Regions from separate parts of the Allobosea sp. ANAM02 genome, predicted to be linked through region 1. Evidence: riboswitches for the same ligand, from Rfam matches in the RefSeq annotation. Region 1 holds a riboswitch; the other holds the start of a gene.
What was found. A riboswitch is a leader RNA that binds a small molecule or an ion and turns the genes downstream of it on or off. The one in region 1 is predicted to bind thiamine pyrophosphate.
Positions count from the first base shown of each region.

Region 2: linked by a shared signal. The riboswitch ahead of OCUBac02_RS20660 (LuxE/PaaK family acyltransferase) and the one ahead of thiO (glycine oxidase ThiO) in region 1 are both predicted to bind thiamine pyrophosphate.

Region 1 is NZ_AP022848.1:3,419,378-3,423,562, forward strand. Features, by position in the region: gene OCUBac02_RS16415 (thiamine phosphate synthase) at 48-656, opposite strand; gene OCUBac02_RS16420 (thiazole synthase) at 671-1,441, opposite strand; gene thiS (sulfur carrier protein ThiS) at 1,443-1,640, opposite strand; gene thiO (glycine oxidase ThiO) at 1,624-2,619, opposite strand; TPP riboswitch at 2,694-2,795, opposite strand; tRNA gene OCUBac02_RS16435 (tRNA-Ser) at 3,014-3,104, shown strand; one part of gene OCUBac02_RS16440 (IS3 family transposase) at 3,366-3,615, shown strand; one part of gene OCUBac02_RS16440 (IS3 family transposase) at 3,615-4,185, shown strand, end outside.
Region 2 is NZ_AP022848.1:4,322,650-4,326,834, forward strand. Features, by position in the region: gene rfbD (dTDP-4-dehydrorhamnose reductase) at 1-614, shown strand, start outside; gene rfbA (glucose-1-phosphate thymidylyltransferase RfbA) at 611-1,486, shown strand; TPP riboswitch at 1,559-1,687, shown strand; gene OCUBac02_RS20660 (LuxE/PaaK family acyltransferase) at 1,778-2,854, shown strand; gene OCUBac02_RS20665 (acyl-CoA reductase) at 2,859-4,185, shown strand, end outside.

The sequences.
Region 1 (4,185 bases):
ATGAGTTTCTCGGGTCTGCGCTGCGCTCCGCCCGAGAATGACGCCTCTCAGGATGCGTGCTTCCGCGTCGCCGCGATCCAGGCCTTCAGCCTCCCCTCGGGATCGGCGTTCAGCGTGATGTCGGTCACCGCCGCGACGATATCGGCGCCGGCCTCGAAGACGCCCGGCGCCCGTTCCAGCGAGATGCCGCCGATGCCGACCAGCGGCAGGTCGCCGATGCGGCGCTTCCAGTCGCCGAGCCGCTCCAGCCCCTGCGGGCCGAAGCGCATCTGTTTCAGGATCGTCGGATAGACCGGGCCGAGCGCGACATAGTCGGGCTTCGCCGCCAGCGCGCGCTCCAGCTCCGGCTCGTCATGGCTGCTGATGCCGAGCTTCAGCCCGGCCTTGCGGATCGCGCCGAGATCGGCGTCGTCGAGATCCTCCTGGCCGAGGTGCAACCACTCGCAGCCCTCGGCGATGGCGAGCTTCCAGTAATCGTTGACGACAAGCACGCAGCCGGCCGCGGCGCAGAGCGTCTTCGCCCGGGCGATCTCGCGCGCGACCTCGGTCTCGGGGCGATCCTTGACGCGCAACTGCACCAGCTTGACGCCGAGCGGCAGCATCCGCTCCAGCCAGTCGGCGCTGTCGAAGATGGGATAGAACGGATCGAGCTTCATGCGGAGTAGATCTTTCAGGCGAGGAAGGCTTTGCCCATGACGGGCGTGGAGGGAGCGGCCATGTCGCGCGCCTCGATCGGCTGCGCGGCGAAGGCCTGCCGGCCGGCACGGATGGCGAGCGCGAAGGCCTCCGCCATCGCGGCGGGATCGCCGGCCTTGGCGACGGCGGTGTTGAGCAGGATACCGTCATAGCCCAGCTCCATCGCCTGCGCGGCATGGGAGGGCAGGCCGATCCCGGCATCGACGACGAGCGGCACATCCGGGAAATGCTGGCGCAGACTGCACAGGCCATAGGGATTGTTGAGCCCCCTGCCCGAGCCGATCGGCGCGCCCCAGGGCATCAACACCTCGCAGCCGGCATCGAGCAGGCGCCCGCCGATGACGAGATCCTCGGTCGTATAGGGGAAGACCTTGAAGCCGTCATCGGCGAGGATTCGCGCGGCCTCGACCAGCGCGATCACGTCCGGCTGGAGCGTGTCGTCCTCGCCGATGACTTCAAGCTTGATCCAGTCGGTGCCGAAGACCTCGCGCGCCATCTGCGCGGTGGTGACAGCCTCCTTGACGGTGTGGCAGCCTGCGGTATTGGGCAGAACCTTGACGCCGAGCTCACGGATCAGGGCCCAGAAGGCCTGTCCGGCGCCGCCCGACGATTCCCGCCGCAGCGACACGGTGACGACCTCGACGCCGGAGCGCTTCACCGTCTCGGCCAGGATCGCGGGCGACGGATATTGCGCGGTGCCCAGGAAGAGCGGGTTCTCAGGCTCGAAGCCATAGAAGGACGCCATCTCAGCCTCCCTGCATCGGCGCGACGATCTCGATGCGGTCGCCCTCGCTCAGGGCCGTCTCGGCGCGCTTGCGGGCCGGCACGAAATCGCCGTTCAGCGCGGTCGCGACGGTGCGCCCGGCAAAGCCCAGCTCGGCCAGCGCCTCGGCCAGAGTCCTCGCAGCGATCTCCTGCGGAGCGCCGTTAAGCAGCAAGGTCATGCAGCATCTCCGGTTTGGATTGCGGGTTCAGCGCGGTCTCGGCCGCCATCCGCGCCATGGCGGGGCTGAGCAGGAAGCCGTGGCGATAGAGCCCGTTGACGTGGATCACCCGACCGCGACGCGTCAGCCGCGGCAGGTTGTCGGGGAAGGCCGGGCGCGCATCGGTGCCGATCTCGACGACCTCCGCCTCGGCGAAGGCCGGATGCAGCGCATAGGCTGCGCCGAGCAATTCCAGCATGGCGCGGGCGGAGATGCGACGACGCTCGCCGCTCTCGATCATGGTCGCGCCGACCATGAACAGCCCGTCGACCCGCGGCACGATGTAGAGCGGAATGCGCGGATGAAGCAACCGGACCGGCCGCGACAGGCTGATATCGTCGCTCCGCAGCAACAGCATCTCGCCCTTGACGCCACGCAATTCCGGCAGGACATCGCGCGCCGCCAGCCCCCGGCAGTCGAGGACGATATCGGCATCGAGATCGGAAGGCTCCACCGCGCTGCCGACATGAAGCTCGGCGCCATTCGCTACCAGCCGCTCGGCGAGCGCGGCTATCGCCACACGCGGATCGAGATGCGCCTCGCCAGCGAAGAACAGGCCGCGCGAAAAGCGCCCGGCCAGATCGGGCTCAAGCCCGGCGATGGCATCGCCGTCGATCTCGTCGAAATGGCTGGTGCGCTGGCCGAAGCGGCGCAGCTCCGAGCGATCCCGGCTGGGCGCGACGACGAGCGTGCCGTTGCGGTTGACTCCGCCGGCATGGTGCTCCCACCAATCAGCCGCCTGCTTGCCGAGCCGGACCACCGGCTCCTCGGCGCTCTCGCCCTCGCACCAGGGCGCCAGCATGCCGCCAGCATACCAGGAACAGGCCTCGGCGCCGATGCGCGGGCCGCGCTCATGAATGCTGACTAGCGCGCCGCGCGTCATCAGTTCGGTGGCGCAGGCCAGGCCGACGACGCCGGCGCCGACCACCGCGACCTTCAGGCCAGACTGAGGGCGTTCCGCCAAAATGCTCTTCCCTGCTCCCGGAGAGGCAGCGGCCTGGGGCACGAGCACAATGTCTGCCGAAGACCGTTCCCTTCGCCGGCATTACCCGGATCAGGTGCGATGGGTTGGCGCGGACCACGCCTCTCAGCCTTTCGGCACCCCAACGGACGGGCTCAATCTAGGGCCTGCCCCGCAGAGGAGCAAGGCAAGCCGGCGCAAAGCTTCTTTGCAACGACCTTCGATCTAACCACAGCTTCCTGCGCCTTCTCGCTCGCTCCATTACCAATGGGGCGCTCTGTGGCCGGCTTTGCGCGCATGCACAGGCGAAGCGAAGTAAGTTGCCGACGAGGCTTGTCAAACGGCTCTTCAATCGGGCATAGAGCCTCTCGCTGGAGACGTGGCCGAGAGGCTGAAGGCACTCGTTTGCTAAATGAGCATACCCCACAAGGGTATCGAGGGTTCGAATCCCTCCGTCTCCGCCACCTCTATCTCCTTGATATCATTCTGAAATAACTCTTGACCGAACCTGTCCGCGACACAGGTTTCGACACACATGAGTCACCTCTGGAAGCAGCCTTCGGGCTGGGTTTTCCAATTCCATGTCCCGAAAGGATTCGTTGAGCGGCTAGGTGCTACCCCGTTCCGGGTTCGTCTCGGCCGCCTTCCCGTTCCGGAAGCTCTCTGGCCTGCTGCCGGTTTCGTGGACACCGAGATTGGGTGTTTCATGAACCGGGAGGTGGGGTATGCGGCGAAGACAGTTTGGGCGTGAGTTCAAGATCGAGGCGGTCCGCCTGATCAAGGAGCGCGGAGTGAGCGTGGCGCAGGCGTCTCGGGATTTGGATGTCCACGAGAACCAGTTGCGCAAATGGGTGAAGCTCTTTTCGGCCGATCCTGCGCAGGCCTTTCCCGGCCACGGTCAGATGAAGCCGGAGCAGCTTGAGATCGAGAAGCTGCGGCGGGAGGTGGCCAGGCTCAAGGCGGAGCGCGACATCCTAAAAAAGGCCGCAGCCTACTTCGCGAAGGACGTGACATGAGGTTCACGTTCATTGCGAAGCACCGGGGGATCTGGCCGGTGGCTTGGCTTTGCGAAGCGCTGGATGTGTCGCGCTCGGGCTTCCATGCCTGGCTCAACCGGTCGCCGAGCCGGCGTGCACGCGACGATGAGGAGATCGGCAACAGGGTCCGGGCAAGCTTCCTTGGTTCGGATCGGACCTATGGTGCCAGGCGTGTCTGGCGGGACGTGCTGGCGGAAGGGATCGATTGCGGCCTGCATCGCATCGAGCGGCTGATGCGTGCCCAGGCTTTGCGTGCCAGGCCGCGTCGGCGCAGCCTGCCCAGGGATGAGGGCCAGCGATCGGCCATCGCGCCGAATACGCTCGGCCGGGAGTTCCATGCCGAACGGCCGAACCAGCGCTGGATCGCCGACTTTACCGACATCTGGATCGCCGAAGGTTGGCTTTACGTTGCAGCCGTCATCGACCTGTTCTCGCGCCGGGTGGTGGGCTGGTCGATGAAGGCCGAAATGACCGCCGGGCTCGTGACCGATGCGCTGATGATGGCGAT
Region 2 (4,185 bases), 900 kb from region 1:
AGCTCTCGACCGACTATGTCTTCGACGGCGGGCTCGACCGGCCCTATCGCGAGGATGATGCGACCGGCCCGATCTTGGCCTATGGCGCCAGCAAGCTTGCCGGCGAGCAGGCGGTCGCGGCCGCGACCGACAACCACGCCATCCTGCGCACCGCCTGGATCTACAGCCCGTTCGGCAAGAACTTCGTCAAGACGATGCTGCATCTCGCCGAGACGCGCGACGAGGTCGGGGTCGTCGCCGACCAGGCGGGCTGCCCGACCAGCGCACTCGATATCGCCGATGCGATCTTCACCGTCGCGCGCAACCTGACGGGTCGGAGGGACGAGGCTTGCCTGCGCGGCGTGTTCCACATGAGCGCGACGGGCGAAGCCGTCTGGGCCGATGTCGCCGAGGCGATCTTCGCGGAACGTCAGCGGCTGGGTGGCGAGCCGATACGGGTCAGGCGCATCGCAACCGCGGATTATCCGACGCCCGCGCGCCGGCCCGCCAATTCCCGGCTCGATTGCAGCAAGCTAGCACTTGCCCATGGCGTTCAGTTGCCCGAATGGCGGAGCTCGCTTCAAGCTTGCGTCGCACGGCTTCTCAAGGATCAAGGCAAGGACCAGCAACCATGAAGGGGATCATCCTGGCCGGCGGCTCGGGCACGCGGCTGCACCCGATGACGCTGGCGATGTCGAAGCAGTTGCTGCCCGTCTACGACAAGCCGATGATCTACTACCCGCTCTCGACGCTGATGCTCGCCGGCATCCGCGAGGTGCTGATCATCTCGACACCGCACGACCTGCCGCATTTCAAGCGCCTGCTCGGCGACGGCTCCGACTGGGGCATGGATCTCACCTATGCCGAGCAGCCGCATCCCGGCGGACTGGCGCAGGCCTATCATATCGGCGCCGATTTCGTCGCGGGCGAGCCGTCGGCCCTGATCCTCGGCGACAACCTCTATTACGGCCACAGCCTGCCGGGGATGATGGCCCGCGCAACGGCCCGGACGACGGGCGCGACCGTCTTCGCCTATCATGTCCGTGATCCCGAGCGGTACGGCGTCGTCGCCTTCGATGCGTCAGGCAAGGCGATCTCGATCGAGGAGAAGCCGAAGGTCCCGCAATCGAACTGGGCCGTCACGGGCCTGTATTTCTACGATGCCGAGGTCGTGGAGATCGCCCGCTCGCTGAAGCCCTCGGCCCGCGGCGAGCTCGAGATCACCGACGTCAACCGGATCTATCTCGAACGCGGCCAGCTCTCGGTGGAATCGATGGGCCGCGGCTTCGCCTGGCTCGATACCGGCACGCCCGACAGCCTGCTGGAAGCGGGCGAGTTCGTGCGCACGCTCGAAAGCCGCCAGGGTCTGCGCATCGCCTGCCCGGAGGAGATCGCGGCGCGACAGGGCTGGATATCGGCCGCGCAGCTTACCGCCCTCGGCGAAAAGCTCGCCAAGGGCGATTACGGACAGTATCTCATGCGCATGGCACGGGACATCGCCGGCTGACGTCCTGGTTCGCTCGGATACCCGCCCGGCTGCGTTATCGCTTGACAGCGGGGCCTGCCGCTCGTCATCTGCATCCGTTCCCAGGGGGGCCTCGCTAGGAGGCTGAGATTCCGCCGGCAGGGCTTTCGAGCCTGGCAACGCGGTGACCCTCCGAACCTGATCCGGATCATACCGGCGTAGGGATGCGGGACATGCGGCCGTCACAGGCCCTGATTCCAGCTTGCGCTCATGATCCTCCAGCGATCGACGCTCCCGGCTTGCCCGCGCGCGTCCGAACGGAGCGAGCTTCAAGTGACGCAAGCCGAGATCATCGCGGCGCTCAAGGCATTCATCGCGCTTCCCGACGCGTCGGACGCCGAATTCGAGGCGATGGCGCTCCAGGTTTTCGCCTATCAGTTCCGCAACAACGAGCCCTATAAGCGCTTCTGCCTGCAGCGCGGGCGCACGCCGCTCTCGGTCCGGCGCTGGCGCGATATTCCCGCCGTGCCGATCACCGCCTTCAAGGACCTGACGCTGAGCTGCAGCCCGCCGGAAGCGGCCGAGCGCGTCTTCATGACCAGCGGCACGACGCAGGGCATCCGCGGCCGCAGCTATCACCCGACGCTCGACGTCTGGAAGCGCTCGATGCTGGTCAATTTCCGCGCGCGCTTCATGCAGGGCGGCGAGCGCATCCGCATGGGCATCCTCTTCCCCGACGAGGCCGAGCTGCCCAATTCCTCGCTCGCCACCTATCTCTCGCTCGCCAAACGCGAATGCGGCACGGCGGATTCCCAGGCCTTCATCGATGCTGCCGGACTCGACCTGGACGGTCTTCTGTCGGCGCTGGAGCAGGCCGAGACGAGCGGCGAGCCCTATGCCCTGCTCGGCGCGAGCTACTCTTTCGTTCCCGTGCTGGATGCGCTCGCCGAGAGCGGCCGGAGCTTCGTCCTGCCGGAAGGCAGCCGTATCCTCGACACCGGCGGCTTCAAGGGCCAGTCGCGCGAACTCGGGCCCGACGAGTTTTACGACGGTCTTTCCGCGGCCTTCGGCGTGCCGCGCGCGTCTTGCATCAACATGTACGGGATGACCGAGCTGAGCTCGCAGCTCTATGACGACGGCAATGCCGTCTGCCCGTCGGTGAAGTCGGGGCCGCACTGGATTCGCAGCCGCGTCGTCGATCCGCTGACCGGCGCCGACCTGCCCGAAGGCCAGCGCGGCGTGATCGTCCATCACGACCTCGCTCATTTCAACTGCGTCGCGGCGATCCTGACCGAGGATGCCGGCGAAATCGTGCCCGGCGGATTCAGGTTGCTCGGCCGCGTCGACGGCGAGGCCTCGAAGGGCTGTTCGGTCGCCGTCGCCGAATTCCTCGCAGCAGCGCGAGGCTGATGACGTGGTCGAGCATGCGGGCCATCTGCCGGGCCTGAATCGCGAAGCGCTGCGCTGGCGCGAGGTCAGCCACAGCGCCTGGGGCGAAAACGCTACCATCGCGCTGCCCGAGCTCGACGAAGCGCAGGCCGCGACGCTCTGCGCGCATGTGCGCGACAACGCTCGCGCCCGATTGAAGCGGATGGAGACGGCGCGCATCGTCGATGCGATCGACGCCGCCATTGCACGCCTGCTCGACCGTGAGCATCCGCTGCGGCGCAAGGCGGAACACCTGCTGCCGATCGTCACCGGCTATGACCGCGAGACGGTCCGGCTCGGCCTCACCGGCTATCTCAAGACCTTCCGCAAGCCGCAGCTCCTGCGTTTTCTGGCCGAGGATTTCGGCAATCCCGGCGTGCTCGACGGTTTCCAGCCGACGCCCAAGGGTGGTTCCCTGCACGCTCATGGCCCGGAGCTTCTGCTGCATGTCTGGGCCGGCAATGTCCCGGCGCTGTCGCTCTGGAGCCTGATCTGCGGCCTGCTGGTCAAAGCGGGCAGCATCGGCAAGCTCGCCTCGGCCGAGCCTCTGACCGCCGGCTGGTTCGCGAGCCTGCTGGCAGAGATCGATCCCAAGATCGGCGAATGCCTCGCCATCACCTGGTGGAAGGGCGGCGAGGCGGCGGCCGAGCCGGTCTTCCTGCGCGCGGCCGATACGATCATGGCCTATGGCGGCAACGAGACGCTGACGTCGTTGCGCGCGAAGCTCCCGATCACCACGCGCTTCCTGCCGCATGGCCACAAGATCGGCTTCGGCGTGATCGCGCGCGAGACGCTCGACAGCCGCAAGGCGCCGGTGCTTGCCCGGCTCGCAGCCCATGATGTCGTGCGTTACGAGCAGCAGGGCTGCTATTCGCCGCAGATGCTTTTCGTCGAGCGCGGCGGAAAGGTCAGCCCTGCCGAGTTCGCCCGCTACGTCGCGCAGGAACTCGCCGCCCTCGCCGCGCGCCATCCGCGCCGCGCGCTCTCGTCGGGCGAGGCGACGTCGATCGCGGCGTGGCGTGGCGCGCAGGAGACGCGCGCGATGGACGGCGCCGCGGAGCTTCTTGGCGAAGCATCCGACAATTGGAGCGTCGTCCATGTCGAAGCACCGGAAGCCCTGAGCCCGACCGGGCTGAACCGCACGCTCAAGCTCGTCGCGGTCGAAAGCCTCGACGATGTCGCCGCCCTCGTCGCGCCCTATCGCAGCTTCCTCCAGACGGCCGGCATCGCCGCGTCGCCCGAACGGCTGTTCCGGCTTTCCGAGCAACTGGGCGCGATCGGAGTCAGCCGCATCGCCCCGCTCGGCCGCATGA